4 regions of the Enterobacter dykesii genome follow, and region 1 is predicted to be linked to each of the others. Evidence: predicted binding sites of a transcription regulator. Region 1 holds the regulator's gene; each other region holds the start of a gene.
The links. Region 1 encodes CRP, which controls carbon source genes, mostly activating them, when cyclic AMP is high. Its sites were predicted from a motif close to ATGTGANNNNNNTCACAT; they were not measured.
Positions count from the first base shown of each region.

Region 2: a site for CRP is predicted at 2,371-2,388, ahead of cdd (cytidine deaminase). Genes of this name have one in related genera too.
Region 3: a site for CRP is predicted at 2,117-2,134, ahead of deoC (deoxyribose-phosphate aldolase). Genes of this name have one in related genera too.
Region 4: a site for CRP is predicted at 920-937, ahead of udp (uridine phosphorylase). Genes of this name have one in related genera too.

Region 1 covers NZ_CP126604.1:4,143,135-4,147,199, forward strand. The annotation lists gene F0320_RS19865 (phosphoribulokinase) at 1-617, shown strand, start outside; gene F0320_RS19870 (OsmC family protein) at 684-1,088, opposite strand; gene crp (cAMP-activated global transcriptional regulator CRP) at 1,400-2,032, shown strand; gene F0320_RS19880 (YccS/YhfK family putative transporter) at 2,090-4,065, shown strand, end outside.
Region 2 covers NZ_CP126604.1:3,051,862-3,055,926, reverse strand. The annotation lists gene F0320_RS14595 (glutamine synthetase family protein) at 1-460, opposite strand, end outside; gene sanA (outer membrane permeability protein SanA) at 585-1,301, opposite strand; gene cdd (cytidine deaminase) at 1,428-2,312, opposite strand; gene F0320_RS14580 (CidB/LrgB family autolysis modulator) at 2,442-3,137, opposite strand; gene F0320_RS14575 (CidA/LrgA family protein) at 3,134-3,529, opposite strand; gene dusC (tRNA dihydrouridine(16) synthase DusC) at 3,697-4,065, shown strand, end outside.
Region 3 covers NZ_CP126604.1:605,895-609,959, reverse strand. The annotation lists gene deoA (thymidine phosphorylase) at 1-1,153, opposite strand, end outside; gene deoC (deoxyribose-phosphate aldolase) at 1,207-1,986, opposite strand; gene F0320_RS02850 (YjjI family glycine radical enzyme) at 2,249-3,796, shown strand; gene F0320_RS02845 (YjjW family glycine radical enzyme activase) at 3,771-4,065, shown strand, end outside.
Region 4 covers NZ_CP126604.1:4,324,707-4,328,771, reverse strand. The annotation lists gene F0320_RS20685 (dienelactone hydrolase family protein) at 1-805, opposite strand, end outside; gene udp (uridine phosphorylase) at 1,061-1,822, shown strand; gene rmuC (DNA recombination protein RmuC) at 1,962-3,419, shown strand; gene ubiE (bifunctional demethylmenaquinone methyltransferase/2-methoxy-6-polyprenyl-1,4-benzoquinol methylase UbiE) at 3,486-4,065, shown strand, end outside.

The DNA of each region.
Region 1 (4,065 bases):
AGTACGGTAAGAGCGGCAAAGGGCAGTCCCGCAAGTATCTGCACACCTATGATGAAGCCGTACCCTGGAATCAGGTACCGGGAACCTTTACCCCGTGGCAGTCGCTGCCGGAACCCACCGACGTCCTGTTTTACGAGGGATTGCACGGCGGCGTGGTCACCCCTCAACACGACGTGGCGCGCCATGTGGATCTGCTGGTCGGCGTGGTCCCTATCGTTAACCTGGAGTGGATCCAGAAGCTGACCCGCGACATGAGCGAGCGCGGCCATTCGCGAGAGGCAGTGATGGACTCCGTGGTGCGCTCCATGGAGGATTACATTAACTTCCTGACGCCGCAGTTTTCCCGCACCCATATCAACTTCCAGCGCGTGCCGACGGTGGACACCTCAAACCCGTTTGCCGCTAAAAGCATCCCGTCGCTGGATGAGAGCTTTGTGGTGATCCATTTCCGCAATCTCGCAGGCATTGATTACCCGTGGCTGCTGGCAATGCTGCAGGGCTCGTTTATTTCGCACATGAATACGTTAGTCGTGCCGGGCGGAAAAATGGGGCTGGCGATGGAGCTCATCATGACGCCGCTGGTGGAGCGACTGATGGAAGGGAAACAGATCGCGTGAGCATGTTCCCTCTCCCTGTAGGAGAGGGTTAGGGTGAGGGCATCAACACGCACGATGCCCCATCAATCACGCCTCGATCACTTCATACGAATGCGTGATTTTTACCGCTTTCTCCAGCATTAACGCCACAGAGCAGTACTTCTCCGCAGACAGGTCCACCGCACGCGAGACCGCCGCGTCTTTCAGCTCTTTACCGGTGACCACAAAGTGCAGGTTAATATGGGTGAACAGGCGTGGCGCCTCTTCGCGACGTTCTGACGTGAGTTTAACCTCACAATCCGTCACGTCATGACGACCTTTTTGCAGAATCGACACTACGTCAATCGCGCTGCATCCGCCTGCCGCCATCAGCACCATTTCCATTGGGCTTGGCGCTTTATCGCCGGAGTTACCGTCCATCAAAATCTGGTGTCCTGACGCGGACTCGCCCAGGAACGTTAAACCTTCAACCCATTTCACGCGCGCTTGCATATTCATTAACTCCAACGTTGCATTTTTGGTGACAGATTACGCGTGCGTTACATTTCTCGCAATGGAAGGCGACCTGCATCATGCTGAAGCGAGACACCAGGAGACACGCGGCGAAAGCTATGCTAAAACACTCAGGATGCTACAGTAATACATTGACGTTACACATGTATGCAGAGGACATCAAACTTTACTGGCTGCGAAACGTTACGGTAGCCGACTTCCCAGGGTATGGGTAAGAATTCGATTGCAACCCCAGAGTCCGGATGCATCTGATGACTCTGGTGACAGCTTATAACAGAGGATAACAGCGCATGGTGCTTGGCAAACCGCAAACAGACCCGACTCTCGAATGGTTCTTGTCTCATTGCCACATTCATAAGTACCCATCGAAGAGCACGCTGATTCACCAGGGTGAAAAAGCGGAAACGTTGTATTACATCGTTAAAGGCTCGGTGGCAGTGCTGATCAAAGATGAAGAAGGGAAAGAGATGATCCTTTCTTATCTGAACCAGGGCGATTTCATCGGTGAACTGGGCCTGTTTGAAGAGGGCCAGGAACGTAGCGCCTGGGTTCGTGCAAAGACAGCATGTGAAGTGGCTGAAATTTCTTACAAGAAGTTCCGTCAGCTGATTCAGGTTAACCCTGACATCCTGATGCGTCTTTCTTCCCAGATGGCGCGCCGTCTGCAGGTGACGTCAGAGAAAGTGGGTAACCTCGCCTTCCTGGACGTTACCGGCCGTATCGCGCAAACCCTGCTGAACCTGGCGAAACAGCCAGACGCCATGACCCACCCGGACGGCATGCAAATAAAAATTACCCGTCAGGAAATTGGTCAGATCGTCGGTTGCTCCCGTGAAACAGTGGGCCGTATCCTGAAAATGCTGGAAGATCAAAACCTGATCTCCGCCCACGGTAAAACCATCGTGGTCTACGGAACGCGTTAATTCCGCTTAAACGGCGTGCCATCGCAAGGTGTCACGCCGTTTTTGTCTCTACTCCCCATGTGGCGCAGGCTGATCTATCACCCGGAAGTTAACTACGCACTGCGACAAACGCTGGTGTTGTGTCTTCCTGTGGCCATAGGCCTGATCCTCGGACATCTTCAGCAAGGTCTGCTGTTCTCCCTCGTGCCCGCCTGCTGCAATATTGCCGGTCTTGACACGCCGCATAAGCGCTTTTTCAAACGCCTGATTATCGGCGGCTGCCTGTTTGCCGGGTGTAGCCTCGCCGTGCAGCTTCTGCTTGCCCGGGATATCCCGCTGCCGCTGATCCTGACCGTGCTGGCGATGACCCTTGGCGTCACGGCGGAAATCAGTTCGCTGCATGCCCGCCTGCTTCCCGCTTCGCTGATTGCGGCCATTTTCACGCTGAGCCTCGCCGGGAACATGCCGGTGTGGGAGCCGCTGCTGATCTACGCCCTGGGGACATTATGGTACGGGCTGTTTAACTGGTTTTGGTTCTGGCTGTGGCGGGAGCAGCCGCTGCGTGAATCCCTGAGCCTGCTCTATGTGCAGCTTGCGGATTACTGCGAAGCCAAATACACCCTGCTCACCCAGCATACCGATCCGGAAAAATCCTTACCGCCGCTGCTGACGCGCCAGCAGAAGGTAGTGGATCTCATAAGCCAGTGCTATCAGCAGCTGCATATGCTCGCCGCCAACAAGAACCACGAGTACAAGCGGCTGCTGCGCACCTTCCAGGTCGGGCTGGATCTACAGGAGCACATCTCCGTAAGCCTTCACCACCCGCAGGAGGTGCAAAAGCTGGTCGAGCGCAGCCACGCCGAAGCGGTGATCCGCTGGAACGCACAAACTGTGTCCGCACGTCTGCGCGTGCTGGCCGACGATATTCTCTACCACCGCTACCCGACGCGCTTTAACATGGACAAGCAGCTGGGCGCGCTGGAGAAAATCGCCCGCCAGCATCCCGATAACCCAGTCGGCCAGTTTGCCGCCTGGCACTTCAGCCGCATTGCCCGCGTGTTGCGCACGCAGCGCCCGCTTTATCCCCGCGACCTGATGGCGGATAAGCAGAAACGGCTGCCGCTATTGCCCGCGCTCAAAAGCTATCTTTCTCTTAAATCGTCCGCCCTGCGCAACGCCGCAAGGATCAGCGTGATGCTCAGTACCGCCAGCCTGATGGGCATGGCGCTGCACCTGCCGAAACCGTACTGGATCTTAATGACCGTGCTGTTTGTCACCCAGAACGGCTACGGCGCCACGCGGGTGCGTATTCTGCATCGGGCCGGCGGAACGATGGCCGGGCTGATCATCGCGGGCGTGACGCTGCACTTCCACGTGCCGGAAGGCTATACCCTGGCAGGGATGCTGGCGATTACGCTGGTGAGCTACCTGATTATCCGCAAAAACTACGGCTGGGCGATGGTGGGCTTTACGGTGACGGCGGTATACACCCTGCAGTTGCTTACGCTGAACGGCGAACAGTTTATTGTCGCCAGGCTGATTGATACCCTGATCGGGTGCCTGATTGCCTTTGGCGGAATGGTCTGGCTGTGGCCGCAGTGGCAGAGCGGGCTGCTGAGGCAAAACGCCCACGACGCGCTGGAAGCCGACCAGCAGGCTATTCGCCTGATCCTGAGCGACGACCCGCAGCCCTCCCCGCTGGCCTATCAGCGGATGAAGGTCAACCAGGCGCACAACGCCCTGTTTAACTCGCTCAACCAGGCGATGCAGGAGCCAGGCTTTAACTCGCACTATCTGGCAGACATGAAGCTCTGGGTGACGCACAGCCAGTTTATCGTCGAGCACATTAACGCCATGACCACGCTGGCGCGCGAGCACACGATGCTGACGCCGGATCTGGCGCAGCGCTATTTGCAGTCGTGTGAAATTGCGTTGCAGAGGTGTCAGCAGCGTCTGGAGTATGACGCGCCGGGCGAGTCGGGTGACTCAAACATTCTGGAAGCGCCGGAGACGTTGACCCACGGGCCAATGAGCACCCTGGAGCAGCATTTGCA
Region 2 (4,065 bases), 1.1 Mb from region 1:
GCAGTATCACGCGCGGCTCAAGCGGGCAGGGGGTGTCGTCGCTGTCTTTCATCGTCAGCAGGATCTGCGCGTTATGCTGCGGATCTTGCGGGCAGGGGCGCAGGGAGCCGGCGACAGGAACGCAGAGTCGGTCCGGTTCATCGTGAAGCGGGGCGGCGATTTTTCCTTTCTGATCCATCGAGTAGACCGAAAGGGGAAAATAACAGCCTTTTTCCAGGCTCAGCATGCTCTCCACCGACAGACGCTTGCCGCGCATCGTGCCGTTGATATCGTTCAGGTAAACGTCTACATGTTTCGTCTGCGGGTAACGTTCCAGATAATCTGCCACTTCCACTGCAATGTTGTGCTGCAGGGCGTCAATTTTTTCATCAAGCCAGAGACCGGAATTGAGTGCGCCAGGAAGTGATAAACCGGGAAAGTTAAAATACGGACGGAGACTTTTGAGGAAAAACGCATTCATTATTGAGTTCATAGTCATTCTTCAATGAAGCCGTAGCGGCAGTGAACTCAGCTTAAAAGAGCCGACGTAAAGGGGAGGTAAAAAGCGTCAGGCCCGGCGTAAAGAAAGTATAAAGGCGGCCCTGTTATTTCTCTTTTTTCTGCATATCCAGCAGCTGCTCGGGCGTGACGGCCGGGTAACCCTGCGCGTCTTCCGGCACTTCGTGCATCGCCGGGATCGGCACCAGCGGGCCTAAAAAGCGCGGTTCGCGTTTGAAGATATACAGATCGGCCAGGGCACCAAAGCGGGCGCCGAACTCGCGGACGCGCACGCTCAGCATATCTTTCGGCGACGGCACCGCGTAGCACTGCGCCTGGATGCCCATATGCAGGGCGATAAACAGCGCGCGCTCGCAGTGGAAGCGCTGGGTGATGATGATGAAGTCGTTGGTGTCGAAGACTTTGCGCGTGCGCACGATCGAGTCCAGGGTGCGGAACCCGGCGTAATCGAGCACGATATCGGCAGGATCCACGCCCGCAGCAATCAGGTCCTTCCGCATCGTCACCGGTTCATTGTAGCTTTGCAGCGCGTTATCGCCGCTCAGCAGCAGGTAGTTCACCTTGCCGCTGTTGTAGGCGTTCAGCGCGCCCTGAATGCGGTAACGGTAATATTGGTTGATCACCCCGGTGCGGTAATACTTGGCGGTGCCGAGCACCACGCCAACCTGACGATAGGGCAGGTCCTGCAGGTCATCAAAGATGTAGGGGGCGGTTTTCCAGCTCATCCAGCGGTCGAGACCGAGCACGATCAACAGCAGTATGCCGACCAGGACAGACAGGCTGTAAAAAACGCGCTTTAACATGGAGATGGCTCGTTCGTGGATGAAATTTAACTCAGGCTACTTTACCCGCCTGGTTAGCGCAAGAAACAGCGACTCAACTGAGGGGTTTTTCAGCAAACTGGCGGGCATTTCTGCCCGCCGGAAGGATTACGCCAGCAGTACGCGGTCAATCGTCGTGCAGCCTAACGCTTTGAGCGTCGCGGCGGTGGCATCCCACTGGATCAGCGGCGCATCGGCTTTTTCTGCCAGAATGGCGCGCTGAATGTCCGGATAGTCATAGCCGTTCAGGCTCAGCAGGTTAAGCGCGCCCTGCAGCGGCGGCAGCGTTGGGTTAAACGCGGCGTTTTCCGCATAGCTGCCGGTGAAGATTCGGCCATCACGGCACTGCAGCGCCACGCCGCTAGGGGACTTGCTGTATGGCGTGTGGCTTTTATTCGTCGCGCGAATCGCTGCCTGGCTCAGGTCATCGCCGGACAGGGCGTAACCGTGGTCCTGATCGTCCATCAGCAGCGTTTTGATCTCCAGATCTTTCGGGCCAAACGCGTCAGGCAGGTAATCGCCCAGCGTGTGCGGCGCGCGGCCTGGCAGATTGATGCGCAGCTGCAGCCCGCTGTTCAGCTCGTTCATAAACTGACGGCAGTGCCCGCAGGGGGTGTAGTTCACGGTAATCGCGCTCAGGGCTTTTTCACCGCGCAGCCAGGCGTGGCTGATGGCGCTCTGCTCGGCGTGCACGGTTTGCTGCATGGTTGCGCCCAGGAACTCCATATTGCCGCCGAAGTACCAGGTGCCGCTGACGCCGCGCGCAATGGCCCCGACGTTAAAGTGGGAGAGATCGGCCCGCGCGCAGGCGGCAGCCAGAGGAAGCAGTGCGAAAGCCAGCGCGTCTTCGTCCAGTCCCGTTGCCTGTTTCAGCATCGTGACCTGCTCCACGGTCAGCAGGGCGGGGAAGTGTGCATCTGCCAGAACGGGAGCCAGGGCTGACTGCAAATTCTCTGCAAGCTGGGCGAAAGCAGCTTGAAAACGTGGGTGCATGGCGTTTGCCTCATAAAGGTTAATGGATCGGTAGTTTACGGAGCCGTTAGGGCTTTATATGTGATCCACTTCTCATTATGTATGCAACTTATGAAATCAAAATGAAATTTGCGCGACGCATCGCAAATTTTAGCCCATCACCGCCAGAATCAGCGGGAAAATGAACGGGGCCAGCAGGGAGGTGATAATCCCGCAGATCACTAGCGCCAGCGAGCTAAACGCCCCTTCCTGATAATCCAGCTCCGCGCAGCGGGCGGTGCCCAGGGCGTGGGAAGCTGTCCCCATCGACAGTCCCCGGGCAGCTTTAGTGTGAATACGCATCCCGTTTAGCAGGGTGTGGCCAAACACCGCACCGAGAATACCGACGAAAATGACGCACATCGCGCTGATGGCCGGAATACCGCCGAGGCTGCCGCCAACCGCCATCGCGATAGGCGTGGTCACCGATTTAGGCAGGATAGAGGCGGCAATCTGCGGCGAGGCCCCCATCAACAGCGCCACCGACGTTCCGGTGATCATCGCCACGAGGCTGCCCACAAAACAGATGGTAATGATGGATTTCCAGCGGGCGCGGATCTGGTGCAGCTGTTCATATAAAGGAAAGGCGAGCGCCACAACGGCAGGCTGCAGCAGGTCGTTTAAGATTTTGCTGCCGGCAAAGTAGCGATCGTAGGGAATGCCGGTGAGCAGAAGGAACGGAATAATCACCACCATTGCCACCAGCAGCGGGTTCAGCAACGGCATTTTGAAACGTGCGGCAAGCTTGCGCGCGGCGAAGAATACCACCAGGGTTAACGGCAGCGACCACCAGATATTGGCCATCATTTTTTTGTTTTCTCCCCGACCACGTTACGTTCGCCATGCACCATATGCGAACTCCAGCTCACCACCAGGAAAACCACCAGCGTACTGACCGCGCAGGAGACCACAATCGGGCCGAACTGGGCCTTGAGCAAATCAAAATACTGCATGACCCCGACGCCGATAGGCACGAAAAGCAGCGCCATATAGCGAATAAGGACGAAGCAGCCGGGATTGACCCATTTTGCGGGCAGGATTTGCAGCGCCAGCAAAACGAAGAGGATCAGCATGCCGATAATGCTGCCGGGAATGACGATGGGCAGCAGCGACGCGATGAAAATCCCGGCATACAGGCAGGCGTAAATCAGGACGAATGCGCGCAGATATTGCCAGATAATGTTCAATGATTTGCTCATGGTGATAGTCCTTGCTGAAACGCATTCATCATACAATTAAACTCAAAAATGTGCCACGGATCACATCATGAAATTTGAGCATACCAGACATTCCAGAATGGAAAGTCGCGCTTTCCACATACATACAGAGCAGATACTATAGCGCGTCTTTTTTCACAGGTACTGCTATGCGTGTTTTACTGGCCCCAATGGAAGGCGTGCTCGACTCCCTCGTGCGCGAGCTTCTGACCGAGGTGAACGATTACGATCTCTGCGTGACGGAATTTCTGCGCGTGGTCGATATGCTGTTGCCGGTAAAATCCTTCTTCCGCCTGTGCCCCGAGCTGCACAACCAGAGCCGGACCTCTTCCGGCACGCTGGTGCGTATTCAGCTGCTCGGCCAGTACCCCGAATGGCTGGCGGAAAACGCCGCCCGCGCGGTTGAGCTGGGCTCTTACGGGGTGGATCTCAACTGCGGTTGTCCGTCGAAGCTGGTTAACGGCAGCGGCGGCGGGGCGACCTTGCTGAAAGATCCTGAGCTGATTTACCGCGGTGCG
Region 3 (4,065 bases), 1.0 Mb from region 1:
CGGTAAAGCCGACGCTGTAATCAATGGTGTCCGATGCCTGACGACGGCCGCCGCCCATCGAGACCACCGCCATACCCAGCGCACGGGTGTCCATTGCAGAGACAAACCCTTCGCTATCGGCATACACCGCTTTGCTGAGCGTCGCGGTTGGCAGGTATTTCGCGTAGTTTTCGACGAAATCGGTCGGGCCTTTCTGGGCTGCAACCATGCGGCCGAAAATGTCCGCCGCTTTGCCGTTGTCCAGCACCGCCTGCAGTTTCGCGCGGGCTTCTGCGTCGTCTTTGGCCAGCTTGCCGGAGATTAACATCTCAACGCACAGCGCCATGGTGACGTCGAACAGACGCGGGTTGCGGTATTCACCGGTCAGGAACTGGACGGCTTCACGCACTTCGACGGCGTTACCGGCGCTGGATGCCAGCACCTGGTTCATGTCGGTGAGCAGCGCGGTGGTGCGCACGCCCGCACCGTTGGATACGCCCACGATCGCTTCGGCCAGTGCCTCTGAGAGTTCATACGTCGGCATAAACGCGCCGCTGCCCACCTTCACGTCCATCACCAGCGCGTCCAGCCCTTCTGCCAGTTTCTTCGCCAGGATAGAGGCGGTGATCAGCGGGATGGAGTCAACGGTTGCGGTGATGTCGCGGGTCGCGTAGAAACGCTTGTCTGCCGGAGCAAGAGAGCTGGTCTGGCCGATAATCGCCACACCAACGTCTTTAATAATGTCGCGGAAGCGGTTGTCGTCCGGGAAGATATCGAAGCCCGGAATGGCTTCCAGTTTGTCGAGCGTACCGCCGGTGTGGCCCAGGCCGCGCCCGGAGATCATCGGGATATAACCGCCGCAGGCTGCCACCATCGGGCCGAGCATCAGAGACGTCACATCGCCCACGCCGCCGGTGGAGTGTTTATCCACAATCGGGCCGTTAAGGTTAAGGCTTTTCCAGTCCAGAACGGTTCCTGAATCTCGCATCGCCATGGTCAGCGACACGCGCTCAGGCATCGACATATCGTGGAAGAAAATGGTCATCGCCAGAGCCGCAATCTGCCCTTCAGAGACGGTGTTATCACGAATGCCGTTGATAAAGAAGCGGATCTCTTCGTCGCTTAATGCATGACCATCACGTTTTTTACGAATAATTTCTTGTGCGAGAAACACGGTAACCTCCCGAAGTAGGCCGGGGTCGCTACGCTCACCCGGCAATTCAAATCTTAGTAGCTGCTTGCGCTCTTACCGTCGCCGTGACCCAGCGCTTTCAGCAGGCTAGCCAGCAGGCTGGACGCGCCGAAGCGGTAGTGACGGGAGTCCGCCCAGTCGGCGCCAAACAGCTCATCGGCAATCGCCAGGAACTGCTGCGCGTCTTCGGCGGTACGCACGCCGCCCGCGGGTTTGAAACCAACGGTTTTGGATACGCCCATGTCGCGGATCACTTCCATCATGATGCGCGCGCTTTCCGGGGTCGCATTCACCGGCACTTTACCGGTAGAGGTTTTAATGAAATCCGCACCGGCTTTGATGGAGATTTCAGATGCTTTACGAATCAGCGCTTCTTCTTTCAGCTCGCCGGTTTCGATGATCACTTTCAGCAGCACGTTTGCCGCCGCACACGCGTCTTTACAGGCTTTCACCAGGTCAAAACCGACCTGCTCGTTGCCGGCGATCAGCGCGCGGTACGGGAATACCACGTCAACTTCGTCTGCGCCGTAAGCAATCGCCGCGCGGGTTTCAGCCAGCGCGATCTCGATATCGTCGTTGCCGTGCGGGAAATTAGTTACGGTTGCAATGCGCACGTCCGGCGTACCCTGCTCTTTCAGCGACTTACGGGCAATAGGGATAAAGCGCGGGTAGATACAAACGGCTGCGGTATTACCCACCGGCGTTTTCGCCTGATGGCACAGGGCGATGACTTTCTCATTGGTGTCGTCATCGTTCAGGGTGGTCAGGTCCATCAGTTTCAACGCGCGCAGGCTGCTTGCAGTTAAATCGGTCATAACATTCTCCAACGGCAGTGCCGTATAAATTTTACCTTGCGGGTCTGTGAGTATTCTAACATTCACCCGCATCCACACTTCGACATTCATCACAGTTAATGAAAACTGCGTACAAATTTGCATTACTGTAATGAGATCTTCTTCAAACTTTAGCGCGTAAATTGCCGACTAAAGCAGCGATACCCCCTGTCGGATCAAAAGCCACGACAGGCTGGCTTTCTACAATCCGGTCATCATCCGCAGAACACTCAAGGAAGCGAATATGCCTCACTCCAGCCCCGACGCCCTGCAGCAACGTTGCCAGCAGATTGTGACAAGCCCGGCGTTAACCCCGGAACAAAAACGTCATTTTCTGGCGCTGGAAGCGGAGAACAACCTGCCTTATCCGGCACCTTCTGAGGCTGCACGAGCCGCACTGGACGAAGGTTTTATCTGCGACATGTTCGAAGGCCATGCGCCTTACAAACCCCGTTACGTTCTGCCGGATTACGCAAAATTTCTCGCTAACGGTTCAGCGTGGCTGGAGCTGGAAGGCGCGAAAGATCTCGACGACGCCCTCTCGCTGTTAACCATCCTCTACCATCATGTTCCTTCCGTCACATCGATGCCGGTCTATCTCGGTCAGCTTGATGCGATATTAACTCCATATGTTAGAATTCTAACACAAGAAGAGATCGATAGCCGAGTAAAACGTTTCTGGCGCTATCTCGACCGTACGCTGCCGGATGCGTTTATGCACGCAAACATCGGGCCTGCTGACGGCCCCATTACCCGTGCCATTCTGCGTGCCGATGCAGAGCTGAAGCAGGTTGCACCGAACCTGACCTTTATCTACGATCCCGAGATCACCCCGGACGACCTGCTGCTTGAGGTGGCAAAAAACATATGCGAATGCAGCAAACCGCATATTTCTAATGGCCCAGTGAATGATAAAATTTTCACAAAAGGCCGTTACGGCGTGGTGAGCTGTTACAACTCTCTGCCGCTTGCAGGCGGCGGCAGCACCCTGGTGCGCCTTAACCTCAAAGCCATTGCTGAACGCAGCGCATCCATTGACGACTTCTTCACCCGCACGCTCCCGCACTACTGCCAGCAGCAAATGGCCATCATCGATGCGCGCTGCGGTTTCCTGTACGAGCAATCTGGCTTCTTTGAGAATAGCTTCCTGGTAAAAGAGGGGCTGATTGATGCGGATCGGTTTGTGCCCATGTTTGGCATGTACGGCCTGGCGGAAGCGGTAAACGCGCTCTGTGAGAAAGCAGGAATAGCGGGACGCTACGGAAAGGATGCACAGGCCAACGCGCTGGGCTATCGCATCAGCGAACAGCTTGCGGCGTTTGTCGAAAACACGCCGGTAAAGTACGGCTGGAAGCAGCGCGCGATGCTCCATGCGCAGTCGGGGATCAGTTCCGACTCGGGCACCACGCCGGGCGCGCGTCTGCCCTACGGCGACGAGCCGGATCCCATCAGCCATTTGCTGGCGGTAGCTCCTCACCACAAACACTACTCTTCCGGGATAAGCGATATCCTGACGCTGGATGAGACGGTAAAACGTAACCCGCAGGCGGTAGTTCAGCTTTGCCTGGGCGCGTTCAGGGCGGGTATGCGTGAATTTACCGCCAACGTAGCGGGTAACGATCTGGTCCGCGTGACCGGTTATATGGTGCGACTATCGGATCTGGAGAAATACCGGGAAGCCGGATCGCGCACCAATACCACGTGGCTGGGCGAAGAGGCCGCACGCAATACCCGTATTCTGGAACGTCAGCCGCGCGTGATAAGCCATGAACAGCAGATGCGCTTTAGTTAGTCAGGTTATTCCTTTTTCCTGCGTGGACGGGCCGGGCAGCCGCCTGGCCCTGTTTCTGCAGGGCTGCAACCTGCGCTGTAAAACCTGCCACAACCCGTGGACGATCGGCCGCTGCAACGACTGCGGGGACTGCGTGCCCCACTGCCCGCACGACGCGCTGACTATTCAGGCCGGACGCGTCTGGTGGCAGGAGAGTGACTGCCAGCAGTGCGACACCTGTCTGCAATTGTGCCAGCAGCAGGCAACGCCTATGGCGCACCGCTTCAGCG
Region 4 (4,065 bases), 180 kb from region 1:
ACGCTTTCTTACCGCCGTACTGGCTAAACCACGCCAGCATTCTCTGCCAGCCATCTTTGGCTGATTCTGCGTGATAGCTCGGACGATAATCGGCGTTAAACGCGTGCCCGGCATCCGGATACACCACAATCTCCGCCTTCGCATTTGCCGCGCGGAGCGCATGGCGCATGGTCTCTACCGAATCAAGCGAAATACCGGTGTCCTGGCCGCCGTAAAGCCCTAACACGGGGGCGTTCAACTCCGTGGCGATATCGACCGGATGTTTCGGTGAATTCAGCGTTTTTTCACCCACCAGCTTGCCGTACCAGGCGACAGCGGCTTTGAGCTGCGGGTTATGCGCGGCATACAGCCAGCTAATGCGTCCGCCCCAGCAGAAACCGGTGACCAGAAGACGATGCGGATCGCCGCCGTTGCGCGCCGCCCAGCTGGCGACGTGATCGAGATCGGCCAGCACCTGCGCGTCCGGGACTTTGCTGACCAGGTTGCTGAGCAGTGTTGGAATATCGCTGTAGTCGTTCGGATCGCCCTGACGGAAGTAGAGCTCTGGCGCAACGGCCAGATACCCTTCCAGCGCCAGCCGACGGCAGAGGTCGCGAATGTGTTCGTGAACACCAAATATCTCCTGAATCACAATCACGATGGGCAGCGGACCGTCTGCCGATTTTGGCCGTGCGTGATATGCAGGCATATTCTCCCCCTGCGAGGGAATGGAGGTCTCGCCCGCGGTAATTGCCGCTTCTGGCGTCGACACGATGGTTGAAGCATGGGGGGCCGCAGCAGGTGCAAAACCGGTTTTTTCAGTCATGGCATTCTCCGTACCAATGAGTTAGCGCAAAGGTAAATATAGACACCAGGTTAACAACTCACAGTGCCTTAAACGGTCTATCTTTTGTGCAGCACCTGGCGATATAACTTGTTAATGTGATGTAAATCACTTTTTTATGGAAATTCAATGTAATCATTTTCATTCATGGTGAGGTGTGTCACGAAAATATGCTTACTGCTTCTGTAAAGTACCGTTTTACTTCTTCTGACTAACCGACCCACAGAGGAGTCACCTATGTCTAAGTCTGATGTTTTTCATCTCGGCCTCACCAAAAACGATTTACAAGGGGCTACGCTCGCTATCGTCCCTGGCGATCCTGAGCGTGTGGAAAAGATCGCCGCGCTGATGGATAAGCCGGTCAAGCTGGCTGCCCATCGTGAGTTCACCACCTGGCGCGCAGAGCTGGATGGCAAAGCGGTGATCGTGTGTTCTACCGGTATCGGTGGTCCGTCTACGTCTATTGCTGTTGAAGAGCTGGCACAGCTGGGCATCCGTACCTTCCTGCGTATCGGTACCACCGGCGCTATCCAGCCGCACATCAACGTCGGTGACGTGCTGGTCACGACCGCGTCCGTTCGTCTGGACGGCGCAAGCCTGCACTTTGCACCGATGGAATTCCCGGCAGTGGCTGATTTCGAATGCACCACCGCGCTGGTTGAAGCCGCGAAATCCGTAGGCGCAACTACCCACGTGGGCGTCACCGCCTCTTCCGACACCTTCTACCCGGGCCAGGAGCGTTACGACACCTTCTCAGGCCGCGTGGTAAGCCGTTTCAAAGGCTCAATGGAAGAGTGGCAGTCCATGGGCGTGATGAACTACGAAATGGAATCCGCAACGCTGCTGACCATGTGTGCAAGCCAGGGTCTGCGTGCCGGTATGGTGGCGGGCGTGATCGTTAACCGCACCCAGCAGGAGATCCCGAACGCCGAAACCATGAAGCAGACCGAAAGTCATGCAGTGAAAATCGTGGTGGAAGCAGCGCGTCGCCTGATCTAATCCTCTCTTCCGAAATCAAAGGCCGACGCGTTCGGCCTTTATTTTTTGCGTAGCGCCTCGCAGGAAAACCCTTTCAAACTGGACGTTTATACAGCACAATTCTATTTTGTGCGGGTAATACGTTGATGCAGGGGGCATTGTGGATATCTCAATCCTGATTTACGCGGTGATTGCGCTGGTGGGCTTAGGGATTGGCTGGCTGATTTCCAGCTACCAGCATGCGCAGCAGAAGGCCGACCAGCTGGCCGAGCGAGAAGAGATGGTCGCCGATTTAAGCGCGACAAAACAGCAGCTTGCGCTGAGCGAACACTGGCGCGACGAGTGTGAATTGCTTAATAACGAGCTGCGCAACCTGCGTGATATCAACACGTCACTGGAAGCCGATCTCCGCGAAGTGACCACCCGCCTTGAATCCACCCAGCTGCATGCGGAAGACAAAATCCGCCAGATGATCAACAGCGAGCAGCGCCTCAGCGAACAGTTTGAGAACCTCGCCAACCGAATTTTTGAGCACAGCAACCGCCGCGTTGACGAACAGAACCGCCAGAGCCTGAACAGCCTGCTGACGCCCCTGCGCGAACAGCTTGACGGTTTTCGCCGTCAGGTGCAGGACAGCTTTGGTCAGGAAGCCCGCGAGCGTCACACCCTGGCGCATGAGATTCGCAATCTCCAGCAGCTCAATGCCCAGATGGCGCAGGAAGCGGTCAACCTGACCCGCGCGCTTAAAGGGGATAACAAAACCCAGGGCAACTGGGGAGAAGTGGTGCTGACCCGCGTCCTGGAAGCTTCTGGCCTGCGGGAAGGGTACGAATACGAAACGCAGGTGAGTATCGAAAACGACGCCCGCTCACGCATGCAGCCGGATGTGATCGTGCGGCTGCCGCAGGGCAAAGATGTGGTGATTGACGCCAAAATGACGCTGGTGGCGTATGAACGCTACTTTAATGCGGACGATGACTACACCCGCGAGTCTGCGCTGCAGGAGCACATTGCCTCCGTGCGTAATCATATTCGCCTGCTCGGCAGAAAAGACTACCAGCAGTTGCCGGGTCTGCGCTCGCTGGACTATGTCCTGATGTTCATCCCGGTAGAACCCGCGTTCCTGCTGGCACTCGACAGACAGCCTGAACTTATCACCGAAGCGCTCAAAAATAACATTATGCTGGTCAGCCCCACCACGCTGCTGGTGGCGTTACGCACCATTGCGAACCTGTGGCGCTATGAGCATCAGAGCCGCAACGCGCAGCAGATTGCCGATCGTGCCAGCAAGCTGTACGACAAAATGCGCCTCTTCGTGGATGATATGTCTTCAGTCGGGCAGAGCCTGGATCGTGCGCAGGAAAACTACCGCCAGGCGATGAAAAAACTCGCCTCCGGACGCGGCAATCTGCTGGCACAGGCCGAATCATTCCGTAGCCTGGGGGTTGAGGTTAAACGCGAGATTAATCCGGAATTGGTCGAACAGGCCACCGCCCAGGACGACGAGTTTCGCCTGCGAGAAGGCGCGGACGAACAAAATACAAACAGTGAAGACAACACGTTAGCGATGGATTCATCACCAGATGAGACCCCAGCGCGTTTCTTTCGCGGTGGTTGAAACGTAGGGCAAACGCGCCCAATCTGTTACACTTCACGAACATTTTACTGATAAGCAGGCTCTGAGATGGCTGACGATTCACAAGACACAACGCACTTTGGCTTTCAGACTGTTGCCAAAGCGCAGAAAGCTGACATGGTGGCCCACGTATTTCATTCCGTGGCGGCGAAGTACGATGTGATGAATGACCTGATGTCGTTCGGCATTCATCGCTTGTGGAAGCGCTTCACCATTGACTGTAGCGGCGTACGTCGTGGACAAACGGTGCTGGACTTAGCCGGCGGCACGGGCGATTTAACCGCGAAATTCTCCCGTCTGGTGGGCGAAACCGGTCGCGTTGTTCTCGCCGATATTAATGACTCCATGCTGAAAATGGGACGCGAAAAGCTGCGTAACATCGGCGTGGTGGGGAATGTGGAATATGTGCAGGCAAACGCCGAAGCGCTGCCATTCCCGGATAACACCTTTGACTGCATCACGATCTCTTTTGGTCTGCGTAACGTGACCGATAAAGAAAAAGCGCTGCGCTCCATGTACCGCGTGCTGAAGCCGGGGGGACGTCTGCTGGTGCTCGAGTTCTCTAAACCGATCATTGAGCCGCTGAGCAAAGCCTACGACGCCTATTCCTTCCACGTGCTGCCGCGAA